DNA from 3 places in the Mesorhizobium sp. AR02 genome. Region 1 is predicted to be linked to each of the others. Evidence: predicted binding sites of a transcription regulator. Region 1 holds the regulator's gene; each other region holds the start of a gene.
The links. The regulator PhoB, encoded in region 1, activates phosphate uptake and scavenging genes when phosphate is short. The targets are predictions, from matches to a motif close to TGTCATNNANCTGTCAT.
Positions count from the first base shown of each region.

Region 1 (4,773 bases):
ACGCCGCGGCTTTTGGGCCGCGGCGTCGATATCGAACAGTATTGCGACGTTTAGTTGCAGGCCGCGACGCTGCCGGCGGCGACGCCCGCGCAGACTTCGTCTTTCTTGATCCAGCCGGCGTCGATGACAACCTTGAGATTGTCCTTGGTGATGGCGACCGGGGTCAGGAACAGCGACTTGACGGTGTTGCCGCCAGGCGTCGTGAAGTCCTTCACGCCGGCGATGTCGGTCATCTTCTTGCCATCGGCCAGCTGCGAGGCGATCTCGGCGGCGTTCTTGCCGAGTTCGCGCGCATCCTTCCACACCGACACGGTCTGGGTGCCGAGCGCGATGCGGTTCAGCGCGGCATGGTCGCCGTCCTGGCCCGAGACCGGCACGGTGCCGGCGAGACCTTGTGCCGTCAGCGCCGCGACGACGCCGCCGGCGGTGCCGTCATTGGCGGCGACCACAGCGTCGACCTTGTTGTCATTGGCGGTCAGGAACTGCTCCATGTTCTTCTGGGCGTTGGCAGGTAGCCAGCCGTCCGTATAGGCCTCACCAACATTCTTGATCTTGCCGCTGTCGATGGCCGCCTTGAGCACTTCCATCGAGCCCGAGAACAGGAAGTCGGCATTCGGATCGGAGCCCGAGCCCTTGATGAAGACATAATTGCCTTCCGGCTTGGCCTTGAACACCGCACTGGCCTGCAGGCGGCCGACTTCCTTGTTGTCGAAGGTCAGGTAGAAGACGTCCTTGTTCTCGATCAGGCGGTCATAGCCGACGACCGGAATGCCTTCGTCCAGCGCCTTCTGCACGGCCGGACCGATGGCCGAGGCGTCCTGCGCCAGGATGATCAGCGAATTGGCGCCCTGCGAGATCAGGCTTTCGACATCGGTAAGCTGCTTGCCGGGATTGGACTGCGCATCGGCGGAGATGTACTTGTCGCCGGCGGCCTCGATCGCCTTCTTCATGGCGGCTTCGTCGGTCTTCCAGCGCTCTTCCTGGAAGTTGGACCACGAAACACCGATGACCTTGTCCTTCGCCTGCGCGACCGACGCAAGCGTCAGCGACATGGCGACACCCGCCAGGATGGCGGCCGTGAATCTCTTCATGATATCCTCCCTGCGCCGCGTATGGCGCGACCAAACTGGCCCTAAGGCCGGCACAGAGGCTCTATTTTTTCGAGCCTCGAAAAAACACTGAGCCAACACCGGAACGCTGTCAACAACGATTCTGATGGATTTTGATGTCCCTGCGAATTTTTTTCGAGCCCCGGAATAAATAAATGACAGGACGGGCCGCTTCTGCCACTATTTGGGCGTGTCGTCGGCAGCGTTCGAGGGGCAGGAAGAACCGCGGCGACCGGGAGGATGTGGGAAACATGTCGGTCGGAATCCGCCACGACGATCTGCGCCGGCGCAACCGCGCGATGGTGATTGCGGCCGTGCGCCGGGCCGGTCGGCCCTCGCGCACCGAGATTGCCGCGACCACCGGCCTCAGCCATTCGACCATATCGGCGATCTCTTCCGACCTGATCGGCGAAGGCATCCTGGCCGAAGGCAAGCCGAGCGAAGCCGGCGCGCTGAAACGCGGCAGGCCACAGGTTGGCCTCGGCCTCAATCCGGAGGCCGCGGCTGTCATGACCGTGGTGCTGTCGCTGAATTTCCTCTCCGTCGCCGTCATCGACTATGCCGGCCAGGTGGTATCGGAAGAACAGCGCCGGCTGGACACGCTGACCATGTCGCGCGAGGCGCTGATCGGTGAATGCGTCGCCATCGTACGACGGCGCCTCGAGGATCCCGATATCGACGTGCGCAGCGTCGCCCGCATCGCGCTGGCGATCCAGGGCATCACCGACACCGAGGCCCGCTCGATGCTGTGGTCGCCGATCACACCGCAGACCGACATCGCCTTCGCCGACATACTCGAGGCCGAGTTCGGCATCCCCGCCACCATGGAAAACGACTGCAACATGATGGCGGTGGCGCTGCGCTGGCGCGATCCGGAGCGCTACCGCGACGACTTCATCGCCATCCTTCTGTCGCACGGCATCGGCATGGGCCTGGTGCTGAAGGGCGAGCTGTTTACCGGCACCCATTCCTCTGGTGGCGAGTTCGGCCACATGATCCATCGGCCGGGCGGCGCGCTCTGCCGCTGCGGACGCCGCGGCTGCGTCGAGGCCTATGCCGGCAACTACGCCATCTGGCGCAACGCCAGGCAGCTCAGCGAGGACACCGAGCCGGTCGCCGATGTCAGCGACGCGCAGATGCGGGCGCTCGCCGCGACGGCGCGGGAACGGGACGGCCCCGAGCGCGAAGCCTACCGCAGGGCCGGCGAGGCACTCGGTTATGGCCTCGGCAGCCTGTTCGCGCTGATCGATCCCGCACCCGTCGCCATGGTCGGCGTCAGCGCCGCCGCCTTCGACCTGATCGAGCCGGCACTGCGCGAGGCGATCGCCCAGACCGCAGGCGGCCAGCACTCGAAATCGATTTCCTTCGACACCGAGCCGAACGAACTGCCGCTGATCCGCGAAGGCTGCGCCATGCGCGCACTGACCTTCGTCGACCAGGAAATTTTCGCGCCGGGGGTGCAGGGTAAGTCAGGCGTTGGAAAGAACGTAGCCTGAGCTGACGTCCGTCATTGATGCCGTAGACCATCGCCGACTTTGGAGATTGGCAGAAGCCTCTCAGCTTCGTCATCAACTCTGAGGAATGGTGGCGTCGCTTCGCTCCTTGCTCCGCCATAGGATGACGAGGTCATGAGCGTCTCAGCCAATCATCAATGCGTGTGACCCGGGAGTGGAGACATTCAACCTATCAACGCTTCCGCGCCAAGGCTCTAATCTTCCCTGATCGCGTAGCCGGCGCCCCGAATGGTTCTAATCACGTCCGGCATGCGGCCATTGTTGACCGCCTTGCGCAGCCGGCCGACATGCACGTCGACGGTGCGCTCGTCGATATAGATCGTCTCGCCCCAGACATTGTCGAGCAGCTGGCTGCGCGAGAACACGCGGCCGGGATGACGCATCATGAATTCGAGCAGGCGGAACTCGGTCGGCCCGAGCCGGATCTCGCTCTTCTTGCGATAAACCCGGTGCGATTCACGGTCGAGCACGATGTCGCCGACCTTGAGCACGCTGGACAGAACTTCCGGCTTGGCGCGGCGCAGCAGCGCCTTGACGCGAGCCATGAATTCCGGCGTCGAGAACGGCTTGACCAGATAGTCGTCGGCGCCGGTCGAGAGCCCACGTACGCGGTCGCTTTCTTCGCCCCGCGCGGTCAGCATGATGATCGGCAGCCGCTCGGTCTCGGGCCGCATCCGCAGGCGCCGACAGAGTTCGATGCCGGACACCGCCGGCACCATCCAGTCGAGCACCAGAAGGTCGGGCACGTTCTCCTGCAGGCGGATTTCAGCCTCGTCGCCGCGCGGCACCACCTCCACCTGGTAGCCTTCGGATTCAAGATTGTAACGGAGCAGCACCCCCAGCGGCTCCTCATCCTCCACCACCATAATGCGTGGCGCGATCATCGATTGGTCACCTCTTGCGTCAGGCCGCGGGCGCCGACATCGCCGTCTCGTCCTGCTTGGGACGATTGGCGGGCAACTGCGTGCCGGTCAGGACATAGTAGGCGTTTTCGGCAATGTTGGTCACGTGGTCGCCGATGCGTTCGAGATTCTTGGCGCAGAACAACAGATGCGTGCAAGCCGTGATGTTGCGCGGATCCTCCATCATGTAGGTCAGCAGTTCGCGGAAGACGGAGGTGTATTTGACGTCGATGCGTTCGTCGTCGGCGCGCAGCTTCGCCAGTGCCGCGGCATCGCGCGCCGCATACTCTTCGATCACGCCCTGCACCTGGATCAGCACCAGCTGTGCCATGGCGTCGATGGAATGCGACAGGTCGCGCGGCGTGGCGCTGAGGCCGACGGTGCCGACGCGCTTGGCGATGTTCTTGGCAAGGTCGCCAATGCGCTCGAGGTCGCCGGCCATGCGGATCGACCCGACGACATGGCGCAGATCATCGGCCATCGGCTGGCGCTTGGCGATCAGCGTGATGGCGCGGTCGTCGAGCTCGCGCTGACGCGCGTCCATGATGGCATCGTCGGAAACCACGCGCTGAGCGAGAGCGTTGTCGGAATTCAGCAGCGCCTTGGTGGCGCCACCGACCATCGAGCCGGCGAGATCGCCCATGTCACTGATCAGCCTGCTGATCTGTCCGAGATCCTCGTCGAAGGCTGCAACTGTGTGTTCGGCCATGATCCTGGTCCTCGTATGCGTGCGATCAGCCGAAGCGGCCGGTGATGTAGTCTTGCGTGCGCTTCTCGCGAGGCGACGTGAAGATCTTCTCGGTTTTGTCGAACTCGACCAGTTCGCCCAGATACATGAAAGCGGTCTGCTTCGAGACACGCGCCGCCTGCTGCATGTTGTGGGTGACGATGACGATCGTGTAGTCGGCCTGCAATTCGTCGATCAGCTCCTCGATCTTGGCGGTCGACAGCGGGTCGAGCGCCGAGGCCGGCTCGTCGAGCAGAATGACCTCCGGCTTCACCGCCACCGTGCGGGCGATGCAAAGCCGCTGCTGCTGGCCGCCAGACAGGCTGAGGCCGCTGGCATTGAGCTTGTCCTTGACCTCGGTCCACAGTGCTGCGCGCTTCAGCGCCTGCTCGACACGGCCGTCCATCTCGGCCTTGCTGATCTTCTCATAGAGCCTGACGCCGAAAGCGATGTTCTCATAGATCGACATCGGGAACGGCGTCGGCTTCTGGAACACCATGCCGATCTTGGTGCGCAGCAGG
Region 1 is NZ_CP080531.1:3,432,249-3,437,021, reverse strand. It holds gene xylF (D-xylose ABC transporter substrate-binding protein) at 51-1,091, opposite strand; gene DBIPINDM_RS20815 (ROK family protein) at 1,361-2,605, shown strand; gene phoB (phosphate regulon transcriptional regulator PhoB) at 2,818-3,507, opposite strand; gene phoU (phosphate signaling complex protein PhoU) at 3,527-4,234, opposite strand; gene pstB (phosphate ABC transporter ATP-binding protein PstB) at 4,260-4,773, opposite strand, start outside.

Region 2 (4,773 bases), 2.0 Mb from region 1:
GATGATGAAATGCGTCATGTCGCCTCGCTCTTATCGATCGATGGTGCATGGTGGCGTCTTGCGCTGGCATCGAGAATGGGAAACCATCGGAAAAATCCCTTTGTTGCCGATGGATTCAAGGTGACCATGAAGAACAGCGATGACCGCGCGCCGCTCGACCCGACCGACATCGCCATCATCGAGGCCATGCAGGAAAACGGCCGCATAGGCATATCGGAGCTTGGCCGGCGGGTCGGCCTGTCGCAGCCGGCGACTTCCGAGCGGGTCAAGCGGCTGGAGGAGCGCGGCGTCATTGCCGGCTACACCGCGGTGATCGATCCGGCGGCCCTTGGCCTCGGCATGATGGCGATCATCCGCGTGCGCACCACGCATGAGCACATCCGCCCGTGCCTGAAGCAGTTCGCCGAAATGCCCGAGATTACCGAGGTGCACCGGCTGACCGGCGAGGACTGCTTCATCCTGAAAGTGGTCGTGCCCTCGCCCGCCCACCTTGAAACCATCGTCGACGCCGTGGCGCGCCATGGTGCGGTCACCACGGCGCTGGTGCTGCGCAGCGAGACGCCGAAGCCGATCGGCCGCGACCTGATCCGGAGATCAGGCGGTTAGCGGCCCAAGCCTACCGGCTGAGATCAAGCGCCGCACTCAGATCTCCCATCGGTGGCTCGCCATTGGCGGCAAGCGCCTTGTCGCGGGCGACGATGCCGGAGAGCGCCGGCAAATCGTAGCGCGCGGTGATGAAGCGCAGGATCGACGTCGTGTCATATTGCGTGTGGTCGACCGTGCCCATCCTGGCATAGGGCGAGATGATGAAGGCCGGGATGCGGTTGCCCGGACCCCAGCGGTCGGCCTTGGGCGGCGCGACGTGGTCCCAGAAGCCGCCATTCTCGTCATAGGTGACGACCACCAGCATATGGCTCCATTGCGGACTCTTCTCCAGATGCGCGACGAGGTCGGCCAGATGCTGGTCGCCCGATGTCACGTCGGCATAGCCGCTGTGCTCGTTGAGATTGCCTTGCGGCTTGTAGAAACTCACCGAAGGCAGCTTGCCGTCGTCGATCGCCTTGATGAACTCGGTGCCGTCCAGGCCGCCATCCCTGAGGTGCTCGGTCCGCGCCGCGGTGCCGGGCGCATAGGCGGCGAAATAGTTGAACGGCTGGTGATGGAACTGGAAGTTCGGCACCGGCGTCGCATTCTTGCCGTCGAGCGTCGCCTGCCAGGCGCCGGCATACCAGGCCCAGTCGATCCTCTTCAGCGACAGCAGGTCGCCGATGGTGATGTCGTGCTGCGGCGGCAGCGTCGTCGGCTGCGCCGGATCGGCCAGGGTCTTGTCGCCGCCCTCGGCCGGCTTGTTGGCGCTCGGCTGGTAGGGCGGCTGCATGGTGTTGACGGCGTAGAAATCGGGCGTGATGGCGCCGTCATTGACGAATTTCGGCGCGCCGCCAAGTGCTGAGGCCGGCGAATTGTCGGCCACCTTCAGCGTCTTGCCATCGGCCTCGACGACCGCGATCTGCCCTTTCACCGGGCTGGTGTCGGCATGCGGATAGACCGGCGCGCAGGCGCAGGCGAGCATGATATGGTTGAGGAAGGAGCCACCGAAGGCGCCCTGGAAGAAATTGTCGGCCAGAACGTATTTCTTGGCCACCGCCCACATCGGCAGGCCGGAGCCGTCATAATGGCCCATGACCAGACCGCCGGAATCGGCCCAGGCGGCGAATTTGTCGTTCTTGCCGCCATCGATCTGCATCTGCTCCTGATAGAAGCGGTGCCAGAGGTCGCGCGTGACGACGGAGGTTTTCTCGTTGAAGCCGCTGGCATCGTCGATGGCGAAGCTGGCATTGGCGAGATGCGCCGACTGCGCCTCGGTTACAACAGGCGTCACCCCCTTGGCGGTCAACCCGCCCCAGGCCGGCGGCAATTCTGAAAGCGGCTTGCCGTCACGGTCAAGCTGGCGCGCCTGATCGGCCGAGACATTGGCCAGGCCGTTGGCGCCGGGGAAACCGCCATAGAGATTATCGAAGCTGCGGTTCTCGGCATAGATGACGACGACAGTGTCGATCTTGTCGTAGCCGGGAGGAGCGGCGTGGGCAGCACCGGCGAACGATGCCAGCGCCGTCGAGGCGAGGCAAAGGGAGAGAAAGGACCTGGTCATGGGAAGATGCCTCGTGGCTGGGGAATGGCTGGAGGACGACACGCATGGGCAACGAAAACGCACGAATGGAGCTACTTCCATGCCTTGTCACCTTTGTGACATTTGCCGACCCCTCGAACACGGTTTCGTGAACGCAAGGCTGGGTCATGAATCCGTTGCACAGGATACTTAGTTGCGGGATCGAAAACGGACTGCAGCTATGGCAATGGGACGATGGAAAAGCCGGGCGGCAGTGATCGCCGCGGCATCGATGGTAAGCTTCGCCGCGCCCGCAAACACGGCGGCACCAGATGGCGTCCACCCCGGCCCGATGTCGCGCGCGCAGGCCTTCGCGCGGGCGCAGGCGCTGACCGCACTTGGCAAAAAAATGTTCTTCGACCCGGCGCTTTCCGCCTCGGGCAAGCAGGCCTGTTCGTCCTGCCACGATCCGCGCCACGCCTTCGGCCCGGCCTCGGCCGCGCCGGTCGAGATGGGCGGGCCAAACCTCGACCGGCCGGGCGTGCGCGCCGTGCCGTCGCTGCGCTATCTGCAGGCCGCGCCCGCCTTCACCGAGCATTTCTACGATTCCGAGGACGAAGGCGACGAGAGCGTCGACAATGGCCCGACCGGTGGCCTGACCTGGGACGGTCGCGCCGACCACGGCAAGGACCAGGCGAAGATCCCCCTGCTCTCGCCCTTCGAGATGGCCAACAAGGATGAAGGCGCCGTCAACGTCGCCTTGCGCAAGGCCGCCTACGCCGGCGAGTTCAAGGCAACCTTCGGCGCCGACGTGTTCGACCATCCGGGTGATGCCTTCGACGCCGCCGCCGAAGCACTCGGCACGTTCGAGCAGAGCGCGCCCGACTTCTATCCCTACTCCAGCCGCTACGATGCTTTCCTCGCCGGCAAGGCTGAGCTCACGGCGCAGGAAATGCGCGGCCGCGCGCTGTTCGAAGACGAGACAAAGGGCAATTGCGCCAGCTGTCATCTCAGCGAACCCGCCAATGACGGCGAGCCGCCGCAATTCACCGATTTCGGCCTGATCGCCATCGCCGTGCCGCGCAATGCGGCGATTCCCGCCAATGCCGATCCCGCCTATGTCGATCTCGGCCTGTGCGGCCCGCTGCGCACCGATTTTCGTGGCCGCACTGAATATTGCGGCCTGTTCAAGACGCCGACCCTGCGCAACGTCGCGCTGCGCAGGAGCTTCTTCCACAACGGCACTTTCCACACGCTGCGCGACGCCGTCGCCTTCTACGCCAGCCGCGACACCGATCCCGGCCACTGGTATCCCAAGAATGCCGACGGCACGGTCAGGAAATACGACGATCTGCCAAAGGCTTACTGGCCGAACTTAAATCAGGATCCGCCCTTCAACGGCAAAAAACCCGGCGACAAGCCAGCGCTAACCGGTGCCGAGATCGACGATATCGTCGCCTTCCTGGGCACGCTTACCGACGCCGACCAGCAGGCGGTGCCAGCGAACTGAACCGCCTTGCCCAGCTTGGCCTGCCCGCCCGCGAAAGAAAGGGTCCGGATTTGCCGGATTTGATGCGCCGCAGCGCTTGGGACCGGTAAAGAAAGACATATCCCATTAGCGCTTCCTAAACCGCTCTCCGGTAATCCTCGTCACTCGATGGTGGGGCGCTGATGAACGCATTCAGGCGAGCGGCCGGATTTGTTGTGATCCTGTTGACCGGCGCGGCGACGCTGGCGGCGTTGCATATCGATGCCCAGCGAAACTTCGCGCTGGCCAAGGAGCGCTATCTCGAGAATTCCCAGGCAGCTTCCAGAGCGACGGCCAAGACCGTCGAAGACGCCTTGCGAGCCGTCTATGAAAATGTGCGGACCTTGACCTATCTGCCCAGCGTCCGAAACCTCGACCGGCACGGCACAAATCTGGGCGACGAAGGCCGCGCGACAATCCAGCAGATCTACAACAACCTCGCCAACAACGTCTCCATTTCCGAGGTTTACTTCCTGCCGCTGGATTTCAACCCGGACCGCTTCGATGCGGTGACCGGCAAGCTCGAGGAGCCGATCCTCCAATTCGACCAGTTGATCGTGAATGCCAAGGCGAGATCCGATGCGGCTGGCAGCGCCAAACACGCGAAGCTGGACGAGAATGCGCTGACCCGCCCTCCGGAAGAGGTCGAGACCTATGAATACCATGAGCTGGCCAAACAACTCGCCTGGCTGAAGACGAACTATCCGAATTCGAGCGCCATTGACGGGTTGAATGTGCCGATTATCGGCACGAAGGAACTCATCACCTGCGACAACACCGATTTCATCCACACCGGCAATGACGCCGATCGCTCAGGCTTCATCCTTTCGGTCCCGGTCTTCGGCCAGGATGGTAGCCTGCGGGGCTCCGTGTCGGCGATCATGCTCACCTCGGCGCTGCGGAAACTGTTGCCGAGCAACGACTACATCATTGTCAATTCAGGCTACGGGTTTGAATCCGACCAGCACAAGATGTCGACAGCCCTGGCGGCGGATTCCCGTGCCTTCACGGCGGCGGACCCCAATCTGATCTATTCCGAAGTCATCCCGCTCTCACTCAACGATCCCAGGAGCGCATGGCGTCTCTGGGCCGGTTTCCCCAACAGCCGGTTCGACAGTAACCTGGACGTCCAGTCCGT
Region 2 is NZ_CP080531.1:5,464,294-5,469,066, reverse strand. It holds gene DBIPINDM_RS30625 (RBBP9/YdeN family alpha/beta hydrolase) at 1-18, opposite strand, end outside; gene DBIPINDM_RS30620 (Lrp/AsnC family transcriptional regulator) at 127-606, shown strand; gene DBIPINDM_RS30615 (acid phosphatase) at 617-2,149, opposite strand; gene DBIPINDM_RS30610 (cytochrome-c peroxidase) at 2,400-3,617, shown strand; gene DBIPINDM_RS30605 (putative bifunctional diguanylate cyclase/phosphodiesterase) at 3,779-4,773, shown strand, end outside.
Region 2: DBIPINDM_RS30615 (acid phosphatase) is a predicted target of PhoB. The motif match lies at 2,235-2,251, and genes of this name have one in related genera.

Region 3 (4,773 bases), 540 kb from region 1:
ATCAATGCCGGCGTGCCCGTCTTCCTCGCCATCCTCCTCACCTTGCTGGTCGGCGTCGCCATCGGCCTGTTCCATGGTTTTGGCATCGTCAAGATGGGGCTGCCGCCCTTCATCATCACGCTGGCGACGCTGACGTCGCTGCGCGGCATCGGCCTTCTGATGACCAACGGCAACTCGATCTCGATCAACAACGATGCCTTCCAGGAGTTCTCGCGCAACTCCTTCCTCGGCGTGCCCAATTTGTTCTGGATGGTGATCCTGGTCGGCATTCCGGCCTATATCTTCCTGCATCACAGCCGTTGGGGCCGCTACCTGTTCTCGGTCGGCTCCAACGCCGAAGCCTCGCGCCTGTCCGGCGTCAATGTCCAGCGCACCATCTACATGGCCTACACGCTGTCTGGCCTGTGCGCGGCCTTTGTCGGCGTGCTCTTGGCCTCGCGCATCGGCATCGGCAACCCGACCCAGGCCGAGGGCTGGGAACTGCAGGCGATCGCGTCCTCGGTGATCGGCGGCACCTCGCTGTTCGGCGCGGTCGGCTCGGTGCACGGCCCGCTGCTAGGCGCCTTCATTCTCGCCACCATCAACAACGGCGCCAACCTGCTCAACGTCAACGCCTTCTGGCAGCGCATCATCACCGGCGTGCTGATCATCGTCATCGTCTATTTCGACGGCCTGCGCCGCCGCGGCGGCAAGTGATCACCACCAAGACCGATCGCCGGCCCGCCATGAAACGGGCCGGCGTTTTTATAAACCCTGACTGGATTGAAGCATGAAAGCCGTCGTCTGCCGCTCACCCGACGACCTTGTCCTGGAAGACCGCACCGCACCGGGCGCACCACCTGCCGGCTGGGCGCTGGTGGCGGTCAGCCATGTCGGCATCTGCGGCACCGACTACCACATTTTCGAGGGCAAGCACCCGTTCCTCGCCTATCCCCGCATCATGGGCCACGAAGTGTCGGGAACGATTGTCGAGACCGGTGACGGTGTCGACCTTGCCATTGGCGAGCCGGTCGTCATCAACCCGTATCTCTGCTGCGGCAAATGCATCGCCTGCCGGCACGGCAAGCCGAATTGCTGCGTCAGGATCGAGGTGCTCGGCGTCCATCGCGACGGCGCCATGTGCGAACGCATCCTGGTGCCGGCGCAGAATCTTTATCCGGCAAACGGCCTGTCGTTGGCCGATGCCGCCGCCGTCGAATTCCTGGCCATCGGCGCGCATGCCGTGCGGCGCGCGCGGGGCGAGTCCGGTGCCCGCACGCTGGTCGTCGGCGCCGGCCCGATCGGCCTCGGCACTGCCATCTTCGCCCGCATCGCCGGGCTCGACGTGACGCTGCTCGACATGAGCAGTGAAAGGCTCGCTTTCGCCGCAAACGAACTCGGCTTCCGGACCCTCGACGGCTCACGCGGCGCGGTGCCGGATCTGGTCAGGCAGGCGACATCAGGCGAAGGCTTCGATGTCGTCTTCGACGCCACCGGCAACACCCAGTCGGTGCAGTCGGCCTTCGCTCATGTCGCCCATGGCGGGACATTGGTGCTGGTCAGCGTCGTCAAGGACGACATCGCCTTTTCCGACCCGGAATTCCACAAGCGCGAAATGACATTGATCGGCAGCCGCAATGCGCTGCATGCCGACTTCGATCATGTCGCCGCCTCGATCCGCAACGGCGCCGTGCCATTGGCCAAGCTCGTTACCCACCGCACGACGCTTGCCGATACGCCGCGCGACCTCGCCCGCTGGGCGCATGAGAAGTCCGGCCTGATCAAGGCTGTGATCGAGGTGGGGTGATAACATGGCAGGCGGTGAACCCGGCCCGAATTGACGACGCCCCGCTCAGGTCGACCCCCACTCCGTCTCGGCTTCGCCGAGCCAACTCTCCCCCGATCGACGGGGTAGAGGAAGGGTGCGAGCCTGTTGCAGCCAACGCCCTCAACCAGACTCCCTGCTTCTCCCGTCGCCCTACAGCGCCGACAGCTTCAGCTCCACCCGTTCGGCCGGAAAGCGCGACTCCGAAAACTGGATCGGTTGGCCGTCCGGCGTGACGTTGACAGCCACCGTGACCAGCACGATGGCGCCTGGCTGCAGATCGAGATCGGCAAGGTCGGCCGCATCGGCGTGGCGCGCCGACAGCACGGTCGATTGCCGGAGATAATCGTCGATGCCGAAACGGGCCAGCGACGCGGTGATCGACCCGGTCTGCGCCATCGCCTTGTCGATGCCGGCAAAGCGCCTGGCCTCGAACCAGCCGGCAGCGCGCGACACAGGCCGTCCGTCGGCTTCGCCGCGTGTCTCTAACCTGATCACCTCAGCGCCCCTGGCCAGCCCAAGCCCCTCAGCGACGCGCTGGCTGGCCGGCTCGACTGAGGAAGAGAGCAAGACGATATGCCGTTCCGACGTCTGCCCTTGCAGGCCGGTCGAAAACCGTGTGCGCGCACCGATCGGATAGGACAGCCGCTTGCGTGACAGCACGAAGGTGCCGCGTCCCTGCTCGGCCCGCAGCACCCCTTCCTGCACAAGCGCCGATATGGCGCTGCGCACGGTGTGGCGGTTGACGCCGTAGCGCTCGGCCAGCGCCACCTCCGGCGGCAGCGCGGCATTCTCGGCGAAATCGCCGGCTGCGATCGCCTGCAGGATCCTGTCGGCGATCTGCCGCCACAGCGACACGCCGCTGCGCCGCTCGATGCTGTCGGCTTCCTGTCGCCTGATCATGGATTGCCCCCGCCTTCCATCAGATGTCATCCACCCGTCATGGACTCGCGTTAGGTAATATGTATAATTTGTATAGTTGTCTATATCAATAGACAAATTTAGCAAAGAGGAATGCAGCCGATGCGAGGACAGGAAGCCCGCGACCAGGCCGAACGCAAGGCCGCCATGGCGACGCTGGCGCAATCGAGCGGCGACGACATCGTCCGGCTCTGGAACGAGGCCGGCCTGCCTTCACAAGCCGAGCTGCTGCGCGGTCCCGAGACCGGCCTGGTGACGCTGCGCGGTCGCATCGGCGGCGGCGGCGCGCCGTTCAATGTCGGCGAGGCGACCGTCACCCGCGCCACTGTCCGGCTGCCGTCCGGACAGGTCGGCCACTGCTACGCGCTTGGCCGCGACAAGCAGAAGGCAAAGCTGGCGGCAATCGCCGACGCGCTGTGGCAGGACCCTGCCCGCCGCGCCGAGGTCGAGACCAGGCTGATCGCGCCTTTGAGGTCGGCCTTGACGACCGCCCATGAAAAACGCCGCGCCGAGACGGCAGCAACGAAGGTGGATTTCTTCACCATGGTTCGCGGAGAAGACTGATGGATATCGCAGCGCAATCGATCGAGGGCGGCTTCGCCGATCCGGTGTTCAACGCCCAGACCGTGTTCCGCGCGGTCATGGACGCGATGGCGCGGCCTGGCAGCGTGCAGCCCTTGCCGGCCCTGGCCCGTCCACCGGCGCCGCTCTCGGCAACCGCAGGCGCCGTGGCGCTGGCGCTGTGCGACAACGACACGCCGCTCTGGCTCGACCCGGCCCTGCACGCCTCCGCCGCGATCGGCTCCTGGCTTGGTTTCCACACCGGCGCGCCGCTCGCCAACACCCCCGCCGATGCGCATTTCGCCTTTGTCGCCACGCCGGCCGAGATGATGGCGCTCGACGGCTTTTCGCAGGGCACGCAGGATTATCCCGACCGGTCGACCACCCTGATCCTCCAGGTCAGCGACCTCACCTCGGGCGCTCCACTGTTGCTCGAAGGTCCCGGCATCGAAACCAGCGCCACCATCGCGCCGGCGCAGATGCCGCGTCATTTCATCGAGCAGTGGAAGCAGAACACCAAGCGCTTTCCACGCGGCGTCGACATCATCCTCGCCACCGCCGAGGGCATAGCCTGCCTGCCGCGCACGACGCGCATCAAGACGATGGAGGCTTGAAGATGTATGTCGCGGTAAAAGGCGGCGAAGCCGCAATCGCCAATGCCCACAGCCTGCTCGCCGACCGCCGGCGCGGCGACCGTTCGGTGCCGGCGCTGCGCCTCGACCAGATCGTCGAGCAGCTGGCGCTCGGCGTCGACCGGGTGATGAGCGAAGGCTCGCTCTACGACCGTGAACTCGCCGCGCTCGCCATCGTCCAGGCGCGCGGCGATATGATCGAGGCGATCTTCCTGGTGCGCGCTTATCGCACCACGCTGCCGCGCTTCGGCTACAGCAAGGCCATCGACACCAGCGCGATGCGGGTCGAGCGGCGCGTGTCGGCAACCTACAAGGACCTGCCCGGCGGCCAGTTGCTTGGTCCGACCTTCGACTACACCCACCGGCTGCTCGACCCCGAACTTGCCGCCGGCGCCGATGTCGCCGAGCCCTTGCAGCGCGAGACGGAAGCGCAAGCCATGCCGCGCGTCTCGGCGATCCTTGCCCGCGAAGGCCTGATCGAGCCGGATGGCGAGATGCCGCAGGACCATGTCCCCGGCGACATCACCCGCGAGCCGCTGGAATTCCCGATGGCGCGCGACATCCGCCTGCAGGCGCTATCGCGAGGCGACGAGGGTTTTCTCCTGGCGCTCGGCTATTCGACCCAGCGCGGCTATGCCCGCAACCATCCCTTCGTCGGCGAAATCCGCATCGGCGAGGTCGAGCTGGAACTCGACGTTCCCGAACTGCCCTTCGCAGCACCCCTGGGTACTGTGCGGGTCACCGAATGCCAGATGGTCAACCAATTCAAGGGCTCGGCCAAGGCGCCGCCGCAATTCACCCGCGGCTACGGCCTCGTCTTCGGCCAGAGCGAGCGCAAGGCGATGGCCATGGCAC
Region 3 is NZ_CP080531.1:3,968,966-3,973,738, reverse strand. It holds gene DBIPINDM_RS23400 (ABC transporter permease) at 1-696, shown strand, start outside; gene DBIPINDM_RS23395 (zinc-binding alcohol dehydrogenase family protein) at 770-1,786, shown strand; gene phnF (phosphonate metabolism transcriptional regulator PhnF) at 1,958-2,707, opposite strand; gene phnG (phosphonate C-P lyase system protein PhnG) at 2,828-3,289, shown strand; gene phnH (phosphonate C-P lyase system protein PhnH) at 3,289-3,900, shown strand; gene DBIPINDM_RS23375 (carbon-phosphorus lyase complex subunit PhnI) at 3,903-4,773, shown strand, end outside.
Region 3: phnF (phosphonate metabolism transcriptional regulator PhnF) is a predicted target of PhoB. The motif match lies at 2,732-2,748, and genes of this name have one in related genera.